4 regions of the Pseudomonas sp. Tav-5-1A genome follow, and region 4 is predicted to be linked to each of the others. Evidence: predicted binding sites of a transcription regulator. Region 4 holds the regulator's gene; each other region holds the start of a gene.
The links. Region 4 encodes sigma-54, which starts transcription at its own class of promoters, with help from an activator protein. Its sites were predicted from a motif close to ANTGGCATNNANNTTGCTNT; they were not measured.

Region 1 (5,314 bases), 2.8 Mb from region 4:
GCAGGCCGTCGGCGTGCAGCAATTGGGCCTGGGCATGCACGAAGCCAGCCAGCGCCTTGGCGGCTGCGGCGGCGTGGGCCTGCCCCCCTTCGGAGCGCCGGTAGTCGCGGTAGCGGCTGGGGTAGGCCTTGGGCAGTTTTTCCAGCGGCGTGCGCGGGTCATCAGGCTCAAGGCGCTGCCCCATGCGCTGGAACACAGCCAGCGGCGTGGGCGCCTGGGCCAGGGCGCCCAGCAGGGTGTGGTAGTGGGCGAGCACGTCATCGTAGTGCTTCACGGCAGCTAGGGTGTCGGTCATGACCGTCTCCTTGGGTGGAAACCGTGCATTTCGCCCGTTCGTCTGCCCGCCAAGGTGTTATCTAAATGAATCATTGCCGCTGGCGGGCACCCGGCCGGAACGATGCCGGCCCTGGCCGGTCAAGTGAAGTAAGGCGCAAGCCTTGTGTCGTCGACTCCGTTCTGCCGAGGAGATCTAGATGAAAAAGTGGCAAATCACGTTTATCGATGAACATGGCCAGCAGTTGAACCTGCAGGTCGATGCGCAGGAACGTCCCGACAAGGACGAGGCGGCCAGGCATGTACGTGCCTATTACCGCCCGGTGCTGGAAAAGGCCGACCTCAATGATTTTGATAATCGTGCCGCGGAACCGGCGGCCAAGGCGCTCAAGGAGATGAATGCCATGGAAATCGTTTCTGTGACGCCAGTCGACTGATCCGCAATTGGTGCGCCTGACCCTCTGGCACAGGCGCCGCCTTCGCGCTACTCTGCAATCGAGAGCGGCCTGCCCCCTTTGGCCGTGCCCTCGTCTTGTTGTCAGCTCCATGCTTGTTTCCGGGTGACCCTTGAGTCGCGTAGTCCCATTGCAGTCGTTTTTCTGCCAACGGAGGTCCTGGAAGTACTGAAAGTCTATCCATCAATGATGAGGAGGACGATTCATGAGCACAGCCTATCAAGAAGACATCAGCACCCACGTGCTGCGCCGCATGAAGGAAGGCGGCTTCGATTTTGCCAGCATCCATCCCATCGAGTTCTATGCCGTGTTCCCGGACGAAAAGCGTGCGCGCACGGCAGCGGGCAAGTTCCAGGGCGAGTCACTCAATGCCCAGGTCAGCGAACGTGACGATGGGGCCTGGTACTTGGAGTTGAGCAAGGTGATGTTCGCCACCTATGGCGGCATCGGCGAGTTCGAGCAGGACTTCGAAGCCGTGATCGAACCGCTGGGCGGGGAGATAGAAGGGTGGGGTGTGAAGCATCAGGTGCAGCGCCTGCAGGCTTGACTGACCCCCGCAGTACATGACGGCTGGCCCATGGGCTGGCCGTTTTAGTTTGCAGGCCATCCACAATACCTCCAGTTATTGCTGCTGCCCTGGCTCGTGATCTTGATCTGGCTTTTGACTTGGCTTTTGACTTGGCTTTTGATCTGGCTTTTGATCTTGATTGTATGCCCCGTAAAGCGCCCGGGCCCACTGGAGGCGTCGATCAACGGGCTGCCCGAAGGGCCGAGGCCGCAGGCCGAAGAGACGGTAACCCGCAGGCTTCTATAGCGGGTGCCGTCTGCCCGTTGAGCGGCGCCGGAAGGAGGGGACCCGTAGCGCAGCGGAGGGCCCAAGCAGGGGCAAGCGTTTTTTGGTTACTTTTTTTGGCGTTTGAAAAAAAGTGACCCGCCGTAAGGGCGGAAAGGTGATTTTGCATCACCCTTGGTAATGGATAAAGTCACGGATTCGGCATCGCGCTTCGGCGATTTCGAACATATCCATTTTCGCGGGGATACCACCGACCGTTTCGGCCTTACGCCGACTCACTTTTTGGCAGTCGCCCCAAAAAGTAAGCAAAAAGGGCTTGCCCCTGCTTGGGCCCTCCGCTGCGCTACGGGTCCCCTCCCTCCGGCGTCGCTCAAGCGGACGACGGCCCGGAATAGAAGCGCCTCCGGTTCCGTCTCCCTCGGCTACGCCTCGGCCCGCTTGATCAACGCCTCCAGTCGGCCCGGGCGCTTAACGGGGCCAAGATCAAAATCAAACGCCAGATCAAAAGCCAGATCAAGATCAAGAGCCAAATCAAGATCAAGAGCTTCAAGATCAAGAGCTTCAAGATCAAAAACGATTTGCGGGGATTGAATATTCATTAAAAAAACTGTCTGGCGCAGCGTTGCCGAAATCATCTCTGTCTATGCTGGTCATAGCAATTAGCCTTGAACTACCGCTTCGCAATGAAGCGTCCGGGGACGGGTTGGGGTCAATGACGCACAGGAATGGTGCGAGCGCGAATCGGGCGTTATCCAACCTGTTGTTATTTAAGCGTTTCTGCCGCTGGCACGAGCCTTGCGATGGGCTTGGTGTCCGGGTGACAAGGAGTACGGCATGATCCGCACCTTTTATGATGAGATGTACGATGCCGGCGGCGTGGTCCGCCCGCATTACCGGGAGTTCGCGCGCTGGCTGGCCGACACCCCCGAAGAGCTCCTGGCCCAACGGCGCCGGGAAGCCGATCTGCTGTTCCACCGGGCTGGCATCACTTTCACGCTCTATGGCGACGAGCAGGGCACCGAGCGGCTGATTCCGTTCGATACCATTCCGCGCAGTATCCCGGCCAGCGAGTGGCGGGTGGTGGAGCGCGGCTGTATCCAGCGGGTCAAGGCACTGAACATGTTCCTGGCCGACCTGTACCACGACCAGCGCATCATCAAGGCCGGCATCATCCCCGCCGAACAGGTGCTGGCCAACGAGCAATATCAGCTGGCGATGCAGGGCCTGAACCTGCACCGTGACATCTACTCGCACATTTCCGGCGTCGACCTGGTGCGCGACGGCGATGGCAGCTACTACGTGCTGGAAGACAACCTGCGCACGCCCAGCGGCGTGAGCTACATGCTCGAAGACCGCAAGATGATGATGCGCCTGTTCCCCGAGCTGTTCGCGGCCCAGCGCATCGCCCCCATCGACCATTACCCGAGCATGCTGCTGGACACCCTGAAAAGCTCCAGCCACCTGGACAACCCCAGCGTGGTGGTGCTGACCCCCGGGCGCTTCAACAGTGCGTTCTTCGAGCATGCGTTCCTGGCCCGCGAGATGGGCGTGGAACTGGTGGAGGGCGCCGACCTGTTCGTGCGCGACGACCGCGTGTTCATGCGCACCACCGACGGCCCCAAGGCCGTGGACGTGATCTACCGCCGCCTCGACGATGCCTTCCTCGACCCGCTGGCGTTCAACCCCGAATCGATGCTGGGCGTGCCCGGCCTGCTGGCGGCATACCGCTCGGGCAACGTGGTGCTGGCCAACGCCATCGGCACCGGCGTGGCGGACGACAAGTCGGTGTACCCCTACGTCACCGACATGATCCGTTTCTACCTGGACGAGGAGCCGATCCTCAAGAACGTGCCGACCTGGCAGTGCCGCAACCCCAAGGAACTGTCCCACGTGCTGGCCAACCTGCCCGACCTGGTGGTCAAGGAGACCCAGGGGTCGGGCGGCTACGGCATGCTGGTGGGCCCTGCCGCCAGCGCGGCCGAGATCGAGAACTTCCGTGCCCGCCTCAAGGCGCGGCCCCATGCCTACATCGCGCAGCCGACGCTGTCGTTGTCGACCTGCCCGACCTTCGTCGAGAACGGCATTGCCCCGCGCCATATCGACCTGCGCCCGTTCGTCCTGGCCGGCCGCGAAACCCGTGTGGTACCCGGCGGGCTGACCCGCGTGGCGCTGCGCGAGGGCTCGCTGGTGGTCAACTCGTCACAGGGTGGCGGAACCAAGGACACCTGGGTGGTCGAGGATTAAGGATGCCTGCCAAATGCTGAGTAGAACTGCCTCTGATCTGTATTGGATGTCACGTTACCTGGAGCGCGCGGAGAACCTGGCGCGCATGCTCGAAGTTAGCTATTCGCTGTCGCTGATGCCCCAGGATGGCCGTGGCGACGGTCTTGAAGAAATGGCGATGCCGCTGTTGATCACCGGCACCCTCGACGACTACCTGGAGCGCCACGGCAAGCTGCACGCCGAGCGCCTGCTGCACTTCTTCGCCCTGGACGCCAGCAACCCGGCCAGCCTCTACAGCTGCCTGGGCGCCGCCCGCGCCAGTGCCCACGCGGTGCGTGGGCGCATCACCGCCGACATGTGGGAAAACATCAACGCCACCTGGCTGGAGATTCGCGGCATCGCCGAGCAGGGCCTGGGGCGCTACGGCCTGAGCCGCTTCTGCGAGTGGATCAAGGAGCGTTCGCACCTGTTCCGTGGCGCCACCTACGGCACCATCATGCGCAATGACGCGTTCCGCTTCATTCGCCTGGGCACCTTCATCGAGCGCGCCGACAACACCCTGCGCCTGGTGGACGCGCGCTACGAGATGCTGGGCGACGAGGCCGAACTGGTGGACGAAAGCTCGGCGCGCAGTTACTACCAGTGGAGCGCGCTGCTGCGGGCGTTGTCGTCGTTCGAGGCCTACACCGAGATCTACCGCGACGCGCCCTCGGCCAACAACGTGGCGGAGATGTTGCTGCTGCGCGCCGACGTGCCGCGCTCGCTGCGCGCCTGCACCGAGGAAATCGACCAGATCCTGGCCTCGCTGCCCGGCCTCAACGGCCGCCCGGCCCAGCGCCTGGCCGCCGAGCTGGACGCGCGCCTGCGCTACACCGGCATCGGCGAGATCCTCGACGAAGGGCTGCACGCCTGGCTCACCGAATTCATCCCGCTGGTGGCACAGTTGGGCAACGCCATTCACAGTTCCTACCTGGAGGCAGTATGAGACTCTCCATCAGCCACGAGACCGCCTACCACTACGATGACGAAGTGCGCGCCAGCATCCAGTACCTGCGCCTGACGCCCCACGACAGCGAGCGCCAGCACGTGCTCAGCTGGCAGTTGGACCTGCCACGCCATGTGCGCGCGCAGATCGACCCGTTCGGCAACATCCTCCACGTACTGACCCTGGACGAGCCGCACCACGACATCATCATCGGCGCCCGCGGCCAGGTCGACATCGACGAGACCCGCGAGGCCGAGCACGAATCGCAGTCGCCATTGCCGTTCCGCCGCTTTACCCGCCTGACCGAGGCCGACGAGGCGCTACGTACGTTCGCCGCGAAAGAATGCGGGCAGCGTACTGACCGTACGGCGCTGATCGACCTGATGCAGGCGCTGAACCAGCACATCACCTACAGCCCCGGCGCCACCGAGGTGGACACCAGCGCCGCCCAGGCCTTCGCCGCCCGTGCCGGCGTGTGCCAGGACCACACCCACGCGTTCCTGGCCTGCGCCCGCAGCCTGGGCGTGCCGGCGCGTTATGTGTCGGGGTACCTGTTCAGTGGGGACAGCGAGCACCTGGCCAGCC
Region 2 (5,314 bases), 1.2 Mb from region 4:
CGCCTGGTGCTGCTGCACGCCCTGCGCGAAGCCGGCTACCCGGAGGCCGAAGCCGTGCCGCTTGCAGAAAAGAGCTTCGAGGTATTCCTACACGCCCGTCACCAGATCGAGGTGTTCCCCGAAGTGCTACCGGCACTGGAACAACTGGGCCAGCACTACACCCTGGGCGTGGTCACCAACGGCAACGCCGACGTGCGCCGACTGGGCCTGGCCGACCGCTTCGGCTTTGCCCTGTGCGCCGAGGACCTGGGCATCGGCAAGCCAGACCCGGCGCTATTCAACGAGGCGCTCAAGCGCGCCGGTGGCGTAGCGGCCAGTGCCGCGGTGCATGTGGGTGACCACCCCGGCGACGACATTTTCGGCGCCCAGCAGGCCGGCTTCCGGGCCATCTGGTTCAACCCGCAGGGCAAGGCGTGGGAGGCGGACCACAAGCCGGACGCCGAAGTGCGCAGCCTGCTGGAAATCCCGCAAATCCTCGCACGCTGGAAATAACCAACGCCCAGGCATGAAAAAGCCCGCAGCGACGGCGGGCTTTTTTCATGCAAGCAGGGACTCAGATAGGGCGGCTGCCGTATTTGTTGTCCGGCTTCTTGGGCGGGTCGGCGACCACGTTGGCCTCGACTTCCTGCACCTTGCCACCACGAGCCAGGAATTCTTCCATGGCGCGGGCAAGGGCATCACGCTCCTTGTTCTTGGCTTCAATGCTAGGCAGTTCGTCTACCGACACTGCAGCCTTGGATTTGCCTTTGGCCGAGGGCGCGGGGGTATCGTCGCCACTGTCGTCGGCAACGTCTTCAGCTGCCGCTTCCAGGCCTTCCTCGGTATCGTCCTCGTCACCTACTTCGAGTTCGTCGTTTTCCAGATCATCGTCGCTCATGTTCTACCTCATGACTTGCGAAAAGCAGATTATTTATAGCGCAGCCTGACCGTCTGTCGATGGCTGCCAGGAAAAATTCATATCCGTCGGTTTGCCGACGGTCATTTGGCCTCGCCCTGCAACGTGGCGAGCACCCTGCGAGCACCGCCATGATCACGGTGCTCACCCAAATACACACCCTGCCAGGTACCCAGCGCCAGCCGCCCGTCCCGCACCGGCAACGTCAGTTGACAGCCTAGCAAACTGGCCTTGAAGTGTGCCGGCAGGTCATCCGCGCCTTCGTCGTTGTGTTCATAGCCGCCGTCGCCCTGGGGCACCAGGCGGTTGAAGAAACGCTCGAAATCACGCCGAACCGCAGGGTCGGCGTTCTCGTTGATGGTCAACGACGCCGACGTATGTTGCAGCAGCAGGTGCAGCAGGCCGATACGGCATGCACGCAACTCTGGCCAGTCGTGCAGCAGCTCATCCGTTACCAGGTGAAAGCCGCGCGGCCTTGGCTTCAAGGTGATCAACCGTTGCTGCCACATACCATTCTCCACACGTTCGGGGCGCATTCTAGCGCGCTCTGGGAAAAAGCAAAGGGGCTAAATTCATCATTGCCTGTAAGCCTTTCGCCTACATGGCACGGTTGCTGGAACTTGGCTGGCAGAAACCGTTTGCGCCCTGGACAAATGACAAATCGCAGGCAAAAAAATGCCCGGCAAGCCGGGCATTTTTTCGCAGGCGGTTACAGGTTGTAGCCGCGCTCGTTGTGTTGCGCCAGGTCCAGGCCAACCGACTCTTCTTCGTCGTTGACGCGCAGGCCCATGACCACGTCCAGCACCTTGAGGATGACGTAGGTCACCACGGCGGTGTAGACGATGGTGAACGCCACGCCCTTGCACTGAATCCAGACTTGGGCAGCGATGTCGGTCACGGTGCCGAAGCCGCCCAGCGAAGGGGCTGCGAACACGCCGGTCAGGATAGCGCCGAGGATACCGCCGATACCGTGCACGCCGAAGGCGTCCAGGGAGTCGTCGTAGCCCAGCTTGCGTTTCAGGGTGGTGGCGCAGAAGAAGCACACCACGCCAGCCGCCAGGCCGATGACCAGGGCGCCCATCGGGCCCACGGTACCGGCAGCCGGGGTGATGGCTACCAGGCCGGCAACCACGCCCGAAGCGATACCCAGGGCGCTAGGTTTGCCGTGGGTGATCCACTCGGCGAACATCCAGCCCAGTGCAGCGGCCGCGGTGGCGATCTGGGTGACCAGCATGGCCATGCCGGCAGTGCCGTTGGCAGCGGCGGCGGAACCGGCGTTGAAGCCGAACCAGCCTACCCACAGCATCGCTGCGCCCATCAGGGTGTAGCCCAGGTTGTGCGGGGCCATCGGGGTGGTCGGGAAGCCTTTGCGCTTGCCCAGCACCAGGCACGCCACCAGGCCTGCGATACCGGCGTTGATGTGCACCACGGTACCACCGGCGAAGTCCAGCACGCCCCAGTCACCCAACAGCGAGCCCGGACCGGACCAGACCATGTGCGCGATCGGTGCGTACACCAGGGTGAACCAGATGCCCATGAACACCAGCATGGCCGAGAATTTCATGCGCTCGGCGAAGGCACCCACGATCAGCGCCGGGGTGATGATGGCGAAGGTCATCTGGAAGGTGACGAACACCGCTTCCGGAATCAGCGCCGCAGGACCAGTGATGCTGGCCGGGGTGATACCCGCCAGGAACGCCTTGGCCATGCTGCCGAAGAAGGAGTTGTAGTTGACGACGCCAGCTTCCATACCGGTGGTATCGAACGCCAGGCTGTAGCCATAGATGGTCCACAGAATGCTGACCAGGCCGGTAATGGCGAAGCACTGCATCATCACGGAAAGAATGTTTTTCGAACGAACCATGCCGCCGTAGAACAACGCCAGGCCAGGAATGGTCATGAACAGCACCAGGGCGGTAGACGTCAGCATCCACGCGGTATCGCCCGAATTGAGCACCGGTGCCGGAACCGGATCAGCCGCCAGGGCCATGCCGGGTATTACGAGGGACAACAGGGCTCCTAGCCCTGCGAATTGACGCAGAGTCATATTGTTTTCTCCTGGGGCGTTGGGTTTGGGGCGGCTTAGATCGCGTCGGTATCGGTTTCGCCGGTACGGATGCGAATGGCCTGTTCCAGATTGACCACGAAAATCTTGCCGTCGCCGATCTTGCCGGTGTTGGCAGCCTTGGTGATCGCCTCGATCACCCGGTCCAGATCCTTGTCGTCAATGGCGACATCGATCTTCACCTTGGGCAAAAAGTCGACCACGTATTCCGCGCCGCGATACAGCTCGGTGTGACCCTTCTGGCGCCCGAAGCCTTTCACCTCGGTTACGGTAATGCCCTGCACGCCGATTTCAGACAGCGACTCGCGGACGTCGTCCAATTTGAACGGCTTGATGATGGCAGTGACTAGCTTCATGAAACTCTCTCCCGAATTAGTGGACTTGCCCCAGGAAAACAAACCCAGCTCAAGTCTAAGCGCAGTGCCTGGCTTTGTAACGCGTCGTCGGTCCCACATCCCCAGACCAACCACCAGTACCGCTCCTGACGAAACACATCCCGCTCCGCCTGCGCACTGCATTCGTCACATCGACTGCATCAGTGCATGGGTCAATGCTGTGTAAGCAGAAAGCTTGCCATGTCCGTGCAACCCAACAAATTCGGCGTGTTTCCCCTTGCTTGTCGCCCTCGCCCCACATCTGATCAACGGTTGCGCCCTATCCTGGTGCGCACTCGAACGTGGCGATGCGCAAAAACCGTGCGGCCGCCACGCCACTGACTATAGACGCCTGCGTGTTACACTCCAGGCCATCAGATTCAGGAATTTCACCATGCTTGCGCCCAAAGCCTTCCTCGACGCCCTTGGCGACCACGCCTCGCGCCTGTTCAGCAGCGACACCAGCCAGCCACGCGCCGAGCTGGAAAGCCAGTTCAAGGTGCTGCTGCAAAGCGGCTTCAGCAAGCTGGACCTGGTAAGCCGGGAAGAATTCGATAGCCAGATGGTGGTGTTGGCCCGCACCCGCGCGCGCCTTGAAGCGCTGGAAGCGAAGATGGCCGAACTCGAAGCCCGCCTGGCGCCACCTGCGGAATAACCACTCAGCTCGCGCCCGGTGACGCGGCCTGCGGCCGCTGCTACGGGGCGGTGGGTTTGTAGCATTGCGTCATACAAACCCGCACCTCTACACTCCAGCCATACGCGAATGGACTGGGGGCAGCCGCCGATGAACCGCAATGAATTGCGCAAGGCCGACATCAACCTGATGGTGGTGTTCGAGACCTTGATGCTCGAGCGCAACGTCACCCGCGTCGCCGAAAAGCTGTTCCTCGGCCAGCCCACCATCAGCTCGGCGCTCAACCGCCTGCGCAGCATGTTCAACGACCCGCTGTTCGTGCGTGTCGGCCACCGCATGGAGCCCACCGCCCGCGCCGAGGAACTGGCCCGGCACCTGTCGCCGGCCCTGGACGCGCTGTCCATCGCCATCAGCCTGAGCCACGACTTCGACCCCGCCGTCAGCAACTCCACCTTCCGCATCGGGCTGTCGGACGACGTCGAGTTCGGCCTGCTGCCGCCGCTGCTGCGCGCCCTGCGCCAGGAGGCGCCGAAGGTGGTGTTCGTGGTGCAGCACGTGGACTACTGGCGCGTGCCCGACCTGCTCGCCTCCGGCGAAATAACCGTGGGCATCAGCCAGACCCGCGGCCTGCCGGCCAACGCCAAGCGCAAGCTGCTGCGGCGCATCCAGCCGCGCATCCTGCGCGCCGACAAATCCGACCACCCCCTGACCCTCGACGAATACTGCGAACGCCCCCACGTGCTGGTCTCGCACATGGCCAACACCAGCGGCGTGGTGGACGAGTGGCTGGAAGAAATCGGCCGCAAGCGCAACGTCGTCCTCTCCGTCCCCCAATACAGTGCCCTGCCCGCCCTGCTGGCCGGCACCGACCTGCTCGCCGGCGCCCCCGACTACGCAGCGAACGCGATGGTGGGCTACGGCAACCTGTACACCGAACCGCTGCCGTTCGACACGCCTACGCTGGACCTGTCGATGGTGTGGTTGAGCGTGATGGATACGGACCCGGGGGAGCGGTGGTTGAGGTCGCGGCTGGAGGCGTTCATGAGTGATTTGCCGCGCTGACTTCGCCACGTAGCCGCTGCCGCAGGCTGCGCTGGCCATTGCGTGCACTGAAAATGTTGGTCTGCAATGAGGGCCAGCGCAGCCTGGCGGCAGCGGCTACGGTGCAACGCCCTCCCTTCTGGCGCCCATCCGCAGCTATAACGAAGCAGGTCTTACTTTCCCACGCCCACTGAGCTGAAGGAAAATTCCGAATTTTCCGTGTAGCCTTGCGCGGGCGCCGCGTATCGAACCGAAAGAATCACATGCTCCGCTGGGACCTGGGAGGTCCTGATCCTGAGTGGATC
Region 3 (5,314 bases), 620 kb from region 4:
ACCCAGCACAAGGCGGTGTCGCTGCGGGTGTTGACCGTGGATGACTCGTCGGTGGCGCGCAAGCAGGTGACCCGTTGCCTGCAGACCGTGGGCGTGGAAGTGGTGGCATTGAACGACGGGCGGCAGGCGCTGGATTACCTGCGTAAGCTGGTGGATGAAGGCAAGCATCCCGAGGAAGAATTCCTCATGATGATCTCCGACATCGAAATGCCCGAGATGGACGGCTATACCTTGACTGCGGAGATTCGCAGCGACCCACGCATGAAGAACCTGCACATCACCCTGCATACTTCCCTGTCGGGGGTGTTCAACCAGGCGATGGTGAAGAAGGTGGGGGCAGACGACTTCCTGGCCAAGTTCCGGCCGGATGACCTGGCCCAGCGCGTGGTAGACCGGATCAAGGCAGCAGGCTAACGCCTGGGGCATAATGCCCCAGGCACGAACGACGATTTGAGAGGCGGCACCATTGTCTACGGGTAATTTGGATTTCGAACAGTTCCGGGTCTTCCTGGAAAAAGCCTGTGGCATTCTGTTGGGCGAGAATAAGCAATATCTTGTTTCCAGCCGTCTCAACAAGCTGATGGAACAGCAGGGCATCAAGTCCCTGGGCGAGTTGGTGCAGCGCATCCAGACCCAGCCGCGCAGTGGCCTGCGCGAGCAGGTGGTGGACGCCATGACCACCAACGAAACCCTGTGGTTTCGCGATACCTACCCCTTCGAGGTGATGAAGAACAAGGTCATCCCCGAGTTCGTCAAGAACGCGCCCGGCCAGCGCCTGCGCATCTGGTCGGCGGCCTGCTCGTCGGGCCAGGAGCCCTATTCGCTGTCCATGACCATCGACGAGTTCGAGCGTACCAACCTGGGCCAGCTCAAGGCCGGTGCGCAGATCGTCGCCACCGACCTGTCCGGTTCCATGCTCACCAACTGCAAGAGCGGCGAGTACGACAGCCTGGCCATCGGCCGCGGCCTGTCGGCGGACCGCCTGCAGCGCTACTTCGACACCAAGGGCCCCGGCCGTTGGGCGGTGAAGGCGCCGATTCGCAGCCGCGTGGAGTTCCGCTCGTTCAACCTGCTGGACAGCTACGCGGCGCTGGGCAAGTTCGACGTGGTGTTCTGCCGCAACGTGCTGATCTACTTCTCCGCCCAGGTGAAGAAAGACATCCTGATGCGCATCCATGGCACCCTCAAGCCCGGTGGCTACCTGTTCCTTGGCGCGTCCGAGGCGCTGAACGGCCTGCCGGACCATTACCAGATGGTCCAGTGCAGCCCGGGCATCATCTACCAGGCGAAATAACGCAAAGGCCCTTCGGGGCCTTTGTTGTTTTTGGCGTTTGGGGTGGGGACGCAGCCTTCGGCAGCTGCTACATACTGTGGGAGCTGGCTTGCCAGCGAGCTGTTGAGGCTCTGAAAACTCGCTGGCAAGCCAGCTCCCACAAAGACAGTTGCCGCTACGGGGTGGTGTTCCGGGCCATGCAAAGCGGCAATCGGGTATTGCCGCTTTGTTGGCACCCAGCGGAACCCGCTTGCCGCTTTTCTGGCATTGCCGCTTGCCACTTTCCCCAAACCCCAGCAAAACCGGGCCTCGCGCAGTTTGGCACGGGCCTTGCTATCTTTCTGTCACCAACATCCGGTCCGCCGTTTAAAGGTTTCCACCATGAGCATCAGTTTCGACAAAGCGCTGGGCATCCACGAGCAGGCACTGGCGTTCCGCGCCCAGCGCGCCGAAGTGCTGGCCAACAACCTGGCCAACGCCGACACGCCCAACTACAAGGCGCGTGACCTGGACTTTGCCGCCGTGCTGCAGGCTGAAGGCGACAAGCGCCAGAACGGCACGTTCGAGCTGGAGCGGACCAACGACAAGCACATCGAGGCCGAAGGCCTGAGCATGGGTGACCAGCAATTGCTGTACCGCACCCCCAGCTCGCCCTCGCTGGACCAGAACACCGTGGACGCGCAGGTGGAACAAGCCAACTACGCGCAGAACTCGGTGAACTTCCAGGCCAGCTTCACCCTGCTCAACGCCAAATTCAAAGGGCTGGTGTCAGCCATCCGTGGGGAGTGATTCATGTCTCTAGCCAGCGTTTTCAACATTGCCGGTACCGGCATGAGTGCCCAGACCACTCGCCTGAACACCGTCGCCAGTAACATCGCCAACGCCGAGACCGTCTCGTCGAGCATCGACCAGACCTACCGCGCGCGCCACCCGGTGTTCGCCACTGTGTTCGACCAGACCCAGTCCACCGGCGACAGCGGCTCGCTGTTCCAGGACCAGGATGCCGCCGGCAGCGGCGTGCAGGTGTCGGGCGTGATCGAGGACCAAAGCAACCTGGAAGCTCGCTACGAGCCCAAGAACCCGGCGGCCAACAAAGACGGCTACGTGTACTACCCGAACGTCAACGTGGTGGAGGAGATGGCTGACATGATCTCTGCCAGCCGTTCGTTCCAGACCAACGCGGACATCATGAATACCGCGAAAACCATGATGCAGAAAGTCCTGACCCTGGGTCAGTGATAGGGGCGCAAGAACATGACCACAACAACTGACAGCACCTCGGCTTCGTCCGTCCTGACGTCACTGCAGAAAACCACCAGTACCACCGACAGCTCCACCGGTACCGCGGGCAGTGCGCTGGGCAAGGACGCGTTCCTGCAACTGCTGGTTACCCAGATGCAGAACCAGAACCCCCTGGACCCACAGGACAACAGCGAATTCGTTTCGCAGCTGGCCCAGTTCAGCAGCCTGGAAAGCATGCAGAGCCTCAACGACTCGGTGAGCACCATCCTCACCTCGTACCAGTCGTCCCAGGCCCTGCAGGCGTCCTCGCTGGTCGGCCACTCGGTCATCGTCACCGGCACCACCGCCGACGTCGACACCAGCAAGGGCCTGACCGGCTCGGTGAACCTGACCGGTTCCAGCACCAGCAACACCATTGGCGTCTACAACAGTGACGGCACCCTGGTGCGTACCCTCGACGAGGGCACCCAGTCGGCCGGCACCTACAGCTTCACCTGGGATGGCAAGGATGGCGACGGCAACACCGCGGCCTCCGGCAACTACACCTTCAAGGCGGTTGCCACCATCGACGGTACCTCGACAGTCATGACCACCAACCTGCCGACCACGGTCAACAGCGTGACCATGGCCACCACCAGCGGCGGTGAAATGACGCTGAACCTGGCAACGGGCTCCAGTGTTGCCCTGTCTGCTGTCCAAACCATCGGAATTTAATGCCGGCTACGGCGCAGGAGTGAAAACATGTCTTTCAACGTCGGCCTCAGTGGCCTGGCAGCAGCCAACAAAGCCCTGGACGTCACCGGCAACAACATTGCCAACGTCGCCACCACCGGTTTCAAATCGTCGCGCACCGAATTCGCCGACCAGTATGCCCAGTCCATCCGTGGCACCTCGGGCAAGACCACCGTCGGTAGCGGCGTGACCACTGCCGCCGTGTCGCAGCAGTTCACCCAGGGCAACATCGAGTCCACCGGCAACAGCCTGGACATGGCCATCAACGGCAACGGTTTCTTCGTGCTCAGCGACAACGGCTCGAAGCTGTACACCCGTGCCGGTGCCTTCTACAGCGACAAGTCCGGCAACATCGTCGATGCCAGCGGCAACAACCTGCAGGGCTACACCACTGACTCCACCGGCAAGCTGACCTCGGGCGTGCTGTCGAACCTGGCCATCGACACGTCCAACCTGGCGCCCAAGGCGACCAGCAGCATCTCGGAAACCGTCAACCTGAACTCCAGTGCGACCGCCCCGACCGTCAGCCCGTTCACTGCCTCGAACACCAGCAGCTACAACTACACCTTCAACACCGACGTCTATGACAGCCAGGGCAACGCCCACCAGCTGAACCAGTACTTCGTGAAGGATGACACGTCGAACAGCTGGACCATGTACACCACCATCGACGGCGTCAACCCGACCGACCCGACGTCCACCACGCCGCTGGCCAACCCGGTCACGTTCAACTCCGACGGTTCGTACAGCTACACCGCCGGCGCCGTGACCGGTGGCCTGACCGTGAACGCCGACGGTACCTTCAGCCTGGCCGGCTGGGTGCCTGCTGCCGAGCAGAGCGACGGTACCTACGCCTCCAACGGTGCTTCCGCTACCGCGAATATCACCCTGGACATGTCCAACCTGACCCAGTACAACGCCACCTCGGCGACGACTGCCAAGGACCAGGACGGCTACGCCACCGGCGAACTGTCGGCCCTGTCGGTGAGCGACACCGGCCAGCTGACCGCTACCTTCACCAACGGCAAGACCAACGTCATCGGCCAGGTGGCCCTGGCCAACTTCGCCAACGTGCAGGGCCTGAGCCCGGCCGGTGGCACCGACTGGCGTGAAACCTACGCCTCGGGCGTGCCGGTGATCGGCACCCCTAGCAGCGGCACCATGGGCTCGCTGAGCGCCTCGTCGCTGGAAGACTCCAACGTCGACCTGACCGCTGAGCTGGTGAACCTGATCAAGGCGCAGTCCAACTACCAGGCCAACGCCAAGACCATCTCCACCGAAAGCACCATCATGCAGACCACTATCCAGATGACTTGATAGTTGTCGGCAGCACTACAAAGCCCGGGCCCAAAGCCCGGGTTTTTTTGTGCCCGCTCACCCGTAGCAGCTGCCGAAGGCGGCGTCGCATACGCCTCGGTGTGTCAGGCGAAGTGGCGGCGTCAATGACGCGGCCTGCGGCCGCTGCTACAGGGGAGCGGCTCCGGTTTTCTGGCGCCCCTTGCCGCCAACCGGCAGCCACGCGCCGTTTTTCCGACTCGGCCAGGGGCGGGGTAGGGCGCCAACCTTGGCAATCACCCTGTAACACCGGGCACACAAAGGCTTTTCCAACCTTGGCCCGCTTGTTGCTATATCCCATTCAGAACAGTGGTCGGCGGCATTCGCCCGTCATGGGAGACATACCTTGGACAAAATGCTTTACGTGGCTACGAGCGGGGCCAATCAGAACTCATTGGCCATGAAGGCTCACGCCAACAACCTGGCCAACGTTTCCACCAACGGCTTCCAGCGCGACCTCGAGCAGGCCCGCTCCATGCCGGTGTTTGGCGACGTATACGCCTCGCGCGCCTACGCCATGACCGAAAACCCCGGCACCGATTTCACCCCCGGTGCCATGGTGGCAACCGGTCGTGACCTGGACGTGGCCGCCGACGGCGACAGCTATATCGCCGTGCAATCGCCTGACGGCAGCGAGGGCTATGTGCGCATGGCCAGCATGAACGTCGACGCCCTGGGCGTGCTGCGCGACGGCAATGGTTTGCCGGTCATGGGCAACGGCGGTCCGATTGC
Region 4 (5,314 bases):
CGGCCGGCAGGTTGTCGATGCAGTAGAAACCGTTGTCTTCCAGCACGTCCAGCGCGGTGCTTTTGCCCGAGCCGGAGCGGCCGCTGACGATGATCAGGCGCATGGTCAATGACCTTTCTGTTCGTCCAGCACAACCTGATAGAGGGCATCGCTGCTTTTCGCCGAGCGCAGGCGCTCGCGCACGTCGGCGCGGTCGAGCATGCCGGCGATCTGGCTCAGCAACGCCAGGTGTTCATTGGTCGCCTCCTGGGGGACCAGGAGCACGAAGACCAGGTCGACCGGGGCGCCGTCGATGGCGTCGTAGTCGATCTTGTTCTCCAGGTGCAGCAGGGCGCTGATCGGCGTGGTGCAGCCAACCAGGCGGCAATGGGGGATGGCAATACCGTTGCCAAAACCGGTCGAGCCCAGTTTTTCGCGGGCGACCAGGCTTTCGAACACTACCTGCATCTCAAGGCCCGGGACTTCCCGGGCGATGAGGGTGGCGATGTGTTCGAGTACTTTCTTCTTGCTGCCGCCCGGCGCGTTCACGAGGGAACGGCCGGGGGTCAGGATGTTTTCAAGTCGGATCATGAGGGGGGAGTGTCAGCGGGCGGTCTGGCCTTGCAGCAGACTCTGCTGTTTTTCCTTATGCTTTTTGAGTTGGCGGTCGAGCTTGTCGGTCAGCAGGTCGATGGCCGCGTACATGTCATCATGTTCCGCGTTTGCCACGACTTCGCCACCGGGTACGCGCAGGGTGGCCTCGATTTTCTGTTTCAGCTTCTCGACCTCCATGATGACCTGCACGTTGGTGATCTTGTCGAAATGGCGCTCCAATCGGTCGAGTTTCTCACCGATGTAAGTGCGCATGGCGTCGGTCACAACCAGTTGATGTCCACTGATGTTGACTTGCATACCGCTTTCTCCTTATTGCCAGTGCATAAAGAGACAGGTTGGTTAACCTGCCACTGGAACGCTGTGGCACATCCGGCAAGCCCACTGGCAGCGCCTTGGCGCTGCCAGGATTCACATCAGCCGCTTGCGTTCGCTGGACGGCGCGATCCCTAGGGATTCACGGTACTTGGCGACAGTGCGGCGGGCTACCTGGATGCCTTGTGCCTCCAGTAAACCAGCGATCTTGCTGTCACTCAATGGCTTTTTCTGATTTTCCGCGGCAACCAGTTTCTTGATGATCGCGCGGATCGCCGTGGACGAGCATTCTCCGCCCTCGGAGGTGCTGACGTGGCTGGAGAAAAAGTATTTCAGCTCGTAGATGCCGCGCGGGGTGTGCATGTATTTCTGCGTGGTCACCCGCGAAATGGTCGACTCGTGCATGCCCACCGCCTCGGCGATGTCGTGCAGCACCAGCGGCTTCATGGCCTCGTCGCCGTAGTCGAGGAAACCGCGCTGGTGCTCGACGATCTGGCTGGCGACCTTCATCAGGGTCTCGTTGCGGCTCTGCAGGCTCTTGATGAACCAGCGCGCCTCCTGCAACTGGTTGCGCATGAAGGTGTTGTCGGCGCTGGTGTCGGCGCGGCGCACGAAGCCGGCGTACTGCGGGTTGACGCGCAGGCGCGGTACGGCTTCCTGGTTCAGCTCCACCAGCCAGCGCTCGTTGTCCTTGCGCACGATGACGTCGGGCACCACGTACTCGGCTTCGCTGGACTCGATCTGCGAGCCAGGGCGCGGGTTGAGGCTTTGCACCAGTTCAATGACCTGGCGCAGCTCGTCTTCCTTGAGCTTCATGCGGCGCATCAGCTGGCTGTAGTCGCGGCTGCCCAGCAGGTCGATGTAGTCGGCCACCAGGCGCTGGGCCTCACTGAGCCACGGCGTGCGTGGGGGCATCTGGCGCAGTTGCAGCAGCAGGCATTCGCTGAGGTCGCGGGCGCCGATGCCGGCGGGCTCGAACTGCTGGATGCGGTGCAGCACGGCTTCCACTTCGTCCAGCTCGATGTCCAGTTCCGGGTCGAAGGAGTCGCAGATCTCCTGCAGCGTCTCGTCCAGGTAGCCCTGGTTGTTGATGCAGTCGATCAGGGTGACCGCGATCAGGCGATCGGTGTCGGACATGGGCGCCAGGTTGAGTTGCCACAGCAGATGGCTCTGCAGGCTTTCGCCGGCCGACGTGCGGGTGGTGAAGTCCCATTCGTCGTCATCGTTGCTGGGCAGGCTGCTGGCGCTGGTCTGGTAGATGTCTTCCCAGGCGGTGTCGACGGGAAGCTCGTTGGGAATGCGCTCGCTCCACTCGCCGTCTTCGAGGTTGTCGACGGTGGGGGCGGAGGTTTCCTGGTAGCTGGGCTCCTGGATTTCCGGGGTGACCTGTTGCTCGGCCTTGTCGGCCATGGGGTCGCTGTTGTCGAAGTCGTCGCCTTCTTCCTGGCGTTCGAGCATCGGATTGGATTCCAGGGCCTCCTGGATTTCCTGTTGGAGGTCCAGGGTGGAGAGCTGGAGGAGGCGGATGGCCTGTTGCAACTGCGGTGTCATCGTCAGTTGCTGGCCCATTCTTAGGACGAGCGATGGTTTCATGGCAGGGGCTTAACACCTTATTCGCCGGCGCAAAGCGCCATCCACTACGGGCGCCGAGGCTCTCGGCTTTTGTCGTAAGCAAATTATATGCCTGAAACCGAAGTGTTTGCCTAGAGCGACACCGCAATTAATTCGCGGCGCGCCCCGGGCAACCAGCCAAACACCTCGCCGTTACAGGCGGAACTCGTGGCCGAGGTAAACCTCTTTCACCAGTTGGTTTGCCAGGATGGTCTCGGCATCGCCTTCGGCGATCAGCTGGCCATCGTTGACGATGTAAGCGGTTTCACAGATATCCAGGGTCTCGCGAACGTTGTGGTCGGTGATCAACACGCCGATGCCCTTGTTCTTGAGGTGGTGGATGATCTGCTTGATGTCGCCGACCGAGATCGGGTCGACACCGGCAAAGGGTTCGTCCAGCAGGATGAACTTGGGCGCGGTCGCCAGCGCGCGGGCAATTTCCACCCGGCGCCGCTCGCCGCCCGACAGGCTCATGCCCAGGTTGTCGCGGATGTGCGTGATGTGGAACTCCTGCAGCAGGCTTTCCAGCTCCTTCACGCGGCCGGCCTTGTCCAGCTCCGGGCGGGTTTCCAGGATGGCCATGATGTTGTCGGAGACCGACAGCTTGCGGAAGATCGAGGCTTCCTGCGGCAGGTAGCCGATGCCCGAGCGAGCACGACCGTGCATGGGCTGGTGGCTCACGTCCAGGTCGTCGATCAGCACGCGGCCCTGATCGGCGCGCACCAGGCCGACGATCATGTAGAAGCAGGTGGTCTTGCCGGCGCCGTTAGGCCCCAGGAGGCCGACGATCTGCCCACTTTCGATGGACATGCTGACGTCACGCACCACTTGCCGGCCCTTGTAGGCTTTGGCCAGGTGCTGGGCTTTGAGGATAGCCATTACTTGCCCTGCTGCTGGTCGGTTTTGCTTTTCGGCTGGATGACCATGTCGATGCGTGGTCGTGGCGTGACCTTGGCGCCCGTGGCGCGGCCGGCGTTCACCACCTGCTTGACGGTGTCATAGACGATCTTCTCGCCTTCGGACGTGTTGCCGTCGTTCACCACCTTGGCCTGGTCGATCAGGATGATGCGGTTCTGCGCCGAGAAATACTGGATGGTCTTGCCGTAGCCCTGGACGATGGGCTTGTCGATCGCCGGCTTCTGCTCGTAGTAGGCCAGGTTGCCCACCGAGGTGAAGGTGTCGACGTCGCCCTGGGCGTTGCGGGTGATGGTCACGGTGTTGCCGGTGATCTTCATGGTGCCCTGGGTGATGATGACGTTGCCCTTGTAGACGGCCACGCCCTGCTTGTCATCCAGTTGTGCGTCGTCGGACTGGATGTGGATCGGCTGGTCGCGATCCGTAGGCAGTGCCCAGGCGCCAGCGCTCCCCAGTGCAGAGCCCAGGGAGAGCAATAAAGGGAGGGTTTTAGCGAGCCTCATACAGTCCTCTTACGTTTGACAGCAAGTTGATCTTGCTGTCTTTCAAATATGCCTTCATGCCCGTGCCCGTCGAGACGCCACCGGCGCCGTCGATTCTAACGTCTCGGTCAGTCTGCGCATATTGCTGTTGTGGGAATACCGTCATGCGCGTGGTGGTAATCAGGGTAGGACGGTTTTTCTGGTCGGTGCGGGCCACGCGGACGTTGTCGATCAGCTCGACCTGGGTACCGTCGGGGTTCACTTCGCCGTGGTCGCTGGTCACGTGCCAGGGGTACACGGTGCCGCGGTACAGGTTCATGTCCGGGTTGGTCACCTTGGTGACCTGGCTGGCCTGCAGGTGCTCGACCTTGTCACCGGTCATGCGGTACTGCACGCCGCCGTCAGGCAGGAACTGCACAGCGTGGGCGTTGATGGCGTAATAGTCGATGGCACTTTCGTCGACAGCAGCCGCAGGCTTGTCGAGGAAGGTGTCCGGGTTGATGTTCCAGTAGCCGACGGAGACGAAGATCGCCACGACGACACAGAACAACAGGAGATTGCGCAGTTTTTTACTCGGCATGGGAAACTCTATAAATAGGCGGCCAGGGCCGCTTCGAGGTTGCCTTGGGCGCGCAGGATCAGCTCGCAGAACTCGCGGGCAGCGCCTTCGCCGCCACGGGCCTGGGTCACGCCGTCGGCGTGCTCGCGCACGAACGGCACGGCGTTGGCCACGGCCATGCCCAGGCCGACGCGGCGGATGGGGGCCAGGTCTGGCAGGTCGTCGCCCAGGTAGGCTACCTGTTCATAGCTTAGGCCCAGTTGCGCCAGAAGGTCGTCCAGTGCCACCAATTTGTCTTCGCGGCCCTGGTACAGGTGGGCGATGCCCAGGCTCTTGGCCCGGCGCTCGACGATCGGGTTCTTGCGCCCGGTGATGATCGCCGTGGCCACGCCCGAGTTGATCAGCATCTTGATGCCCTGGCCGTCCAGGGTGCTGAACGTCTTGATCTCGCTGCCGTCTTCGCAGAAGTACAGGCGGCCGTCGGTCAGCACGCCGTCCACGTCAAACACCGCCAGTTTCACGGCCTGGCCGCGTTGCAACAGGTGCTGGGTCATCACATTACTCCGGCGCGCAGCAGGTCGTGCATGTTCAGGGCGCCAACCGGGCGGTCCTGCTTGTCGACCACCACCAGCGCGCTGATCTTGTGGTCTTCCATGATCTTCAGGGCCTCGGCGGCGAGCATCTCGGCGCGGGCGGTCTTGCCGTGGGGCGTCATCACTTCCTCGATGCGCGCGCTGTGCACGTCGATGGTGCGGTCCAGGGTGCGGCGCAGGTCGCCGTCGGTGAATATCCCGGCCAGGCGGCCATCCTCTTCAAGGACCACGGTCATGCCCAGCCCCTT

Region 1: AC0J42_RS08015 (circularly permuted type 2 ATP-grasp protein) is a predicted target of sigma-54. The motif match lies at 2,304-2,323, and genes of this name have one in related genera.
Region 2: glnK (P-II family nitrogen regulator) is a predicted target of sigma-54. The motif match lies at 3,519-3,538, and genes of this name have one in related genera.
Region 3: flgB (flagellar basal body rod protein FlgB) is a predicted target of sigma-54. The motif match lies at 1,591-1,610, and genes of this name have one in related genera.

Annotation. Positions count from the first base shown of each region.
Region 1 covers NZ_CM146901.1:1,804,935-1,810,248, forward strand. The annotation lists gene AC0J42_RS07995 (hypothetical protein) at 1-295, opposite strand, end outside; gene AC0J42_RS08000 (hypothetical protein) at 474-710, shown strand; gene AC0J42_RS08005 (ribonuclease E inhibitor RraB) at 934-1,275, shown strand; gene AC0J42_RS08010 (hypothetical protein) at 1,944-2,156, opposite strand; gene AC0J42_RS08015 (circularly permuted type 2 ATP-grasp protein) at 2,356-3,765, shown strand; gene AC0J42_RS08020 (alpha-E domain-containing protein) at 3,779-4,729, shown strand; gene AC0J42_RS08025 (transglutaminase family protein) at 4,726-5,314, shown strand, end outside.
Region 2 covers NZ_CM146901.1:256,689-262,002, reverse strand. The annotation lists gene AC0J42_RS01260 (HAD family hydrolase) at 1-492, shown strand, start outside; gene sutA (transcriptional regulator SutA) at 554-877, opposite strand; gene AC0J42_RS01250 (secondary thiamine-phosphate synthase enzyme YjbQ) at 979-1,404, opposite strand; gene AC0J42_RS01245 (ammonium transporter) at 1,605-2,942, opposite strand; gene glnK (P-II family nitrogen regulator) at 2,978-3,316, opposite strand; gene AC0J42_RS01235 (accessory factor UbiK family protein) at 3,729-3,989, shown strand; gene AC0J42_RS01230 (LysR family transcriptional regulator) at 4,119-5,030, shown strand.
Region 3 covers NZ_CM146901.1:5,049,025-5,054,338, reverse strand. The annotation lists gene AC0J42_RS23080 (chemotaxis protein CheV) at 1-414, shown strand, start outside; gene cheR (protein-glutamate O-methyltransferase CheR) at 467-1,294, shown strand; gene flgB (flagellar basal body rod protein FlgB) at 1,655-2,062, shown strand; gene flgC (flagellar basal body rod protein FlgC) at 2,066-2,512, shown strand; gene AC0J42_RS23060 (flagellar hook assembly protein FlgD) at 2,528-3,229, shown strand; gene flgE (flagellar hook protein FlgE) at 3,257-4,564, shown strand; gene AC0J42_RS23050 (flagellar basal body rod protein FlgF) at 4,929-5,314, shown strand, end outside.
Region 4 covers NZ_CM146901.1:5,667,731-5,673,044, reverse strand. The annotation lists gene rapZ (RNase adapter RapZ) at 1-103, opposite strand, end outside; gene ptsN (PTS IIA-like nitrogen regulatory protein PtsN) at 106-570, opposite strand; gene hpf (ribosome hibernation-promoting factor, HPF/YfiA family) at 583-891, opposite strand; gene AC0J42_RS26105 (RNA polymerase factor sigma-54) at 1,003-2,499, opposite strand; gene lptB (LPS export ABC transporter ATP-binding protein) at 2,671-3,396, opposite strand; gene lptA (lipopolysaccharide transport periplasmic protein LptA) at 3,396-3,935, opposite strand; gene lptC (LPS export ABC transporter periplasmic protein LptC) at 3,922-4,494, opposite strand; gene AC0J42_RS26085 (KdsC family phosphatase) at 4,503-5,027, opposite strand; gene AC0J42_RS26080 (KpsF/GutQ family sugar-phosphate isomerase) at 5,027-5,314, opposite strand, start outside.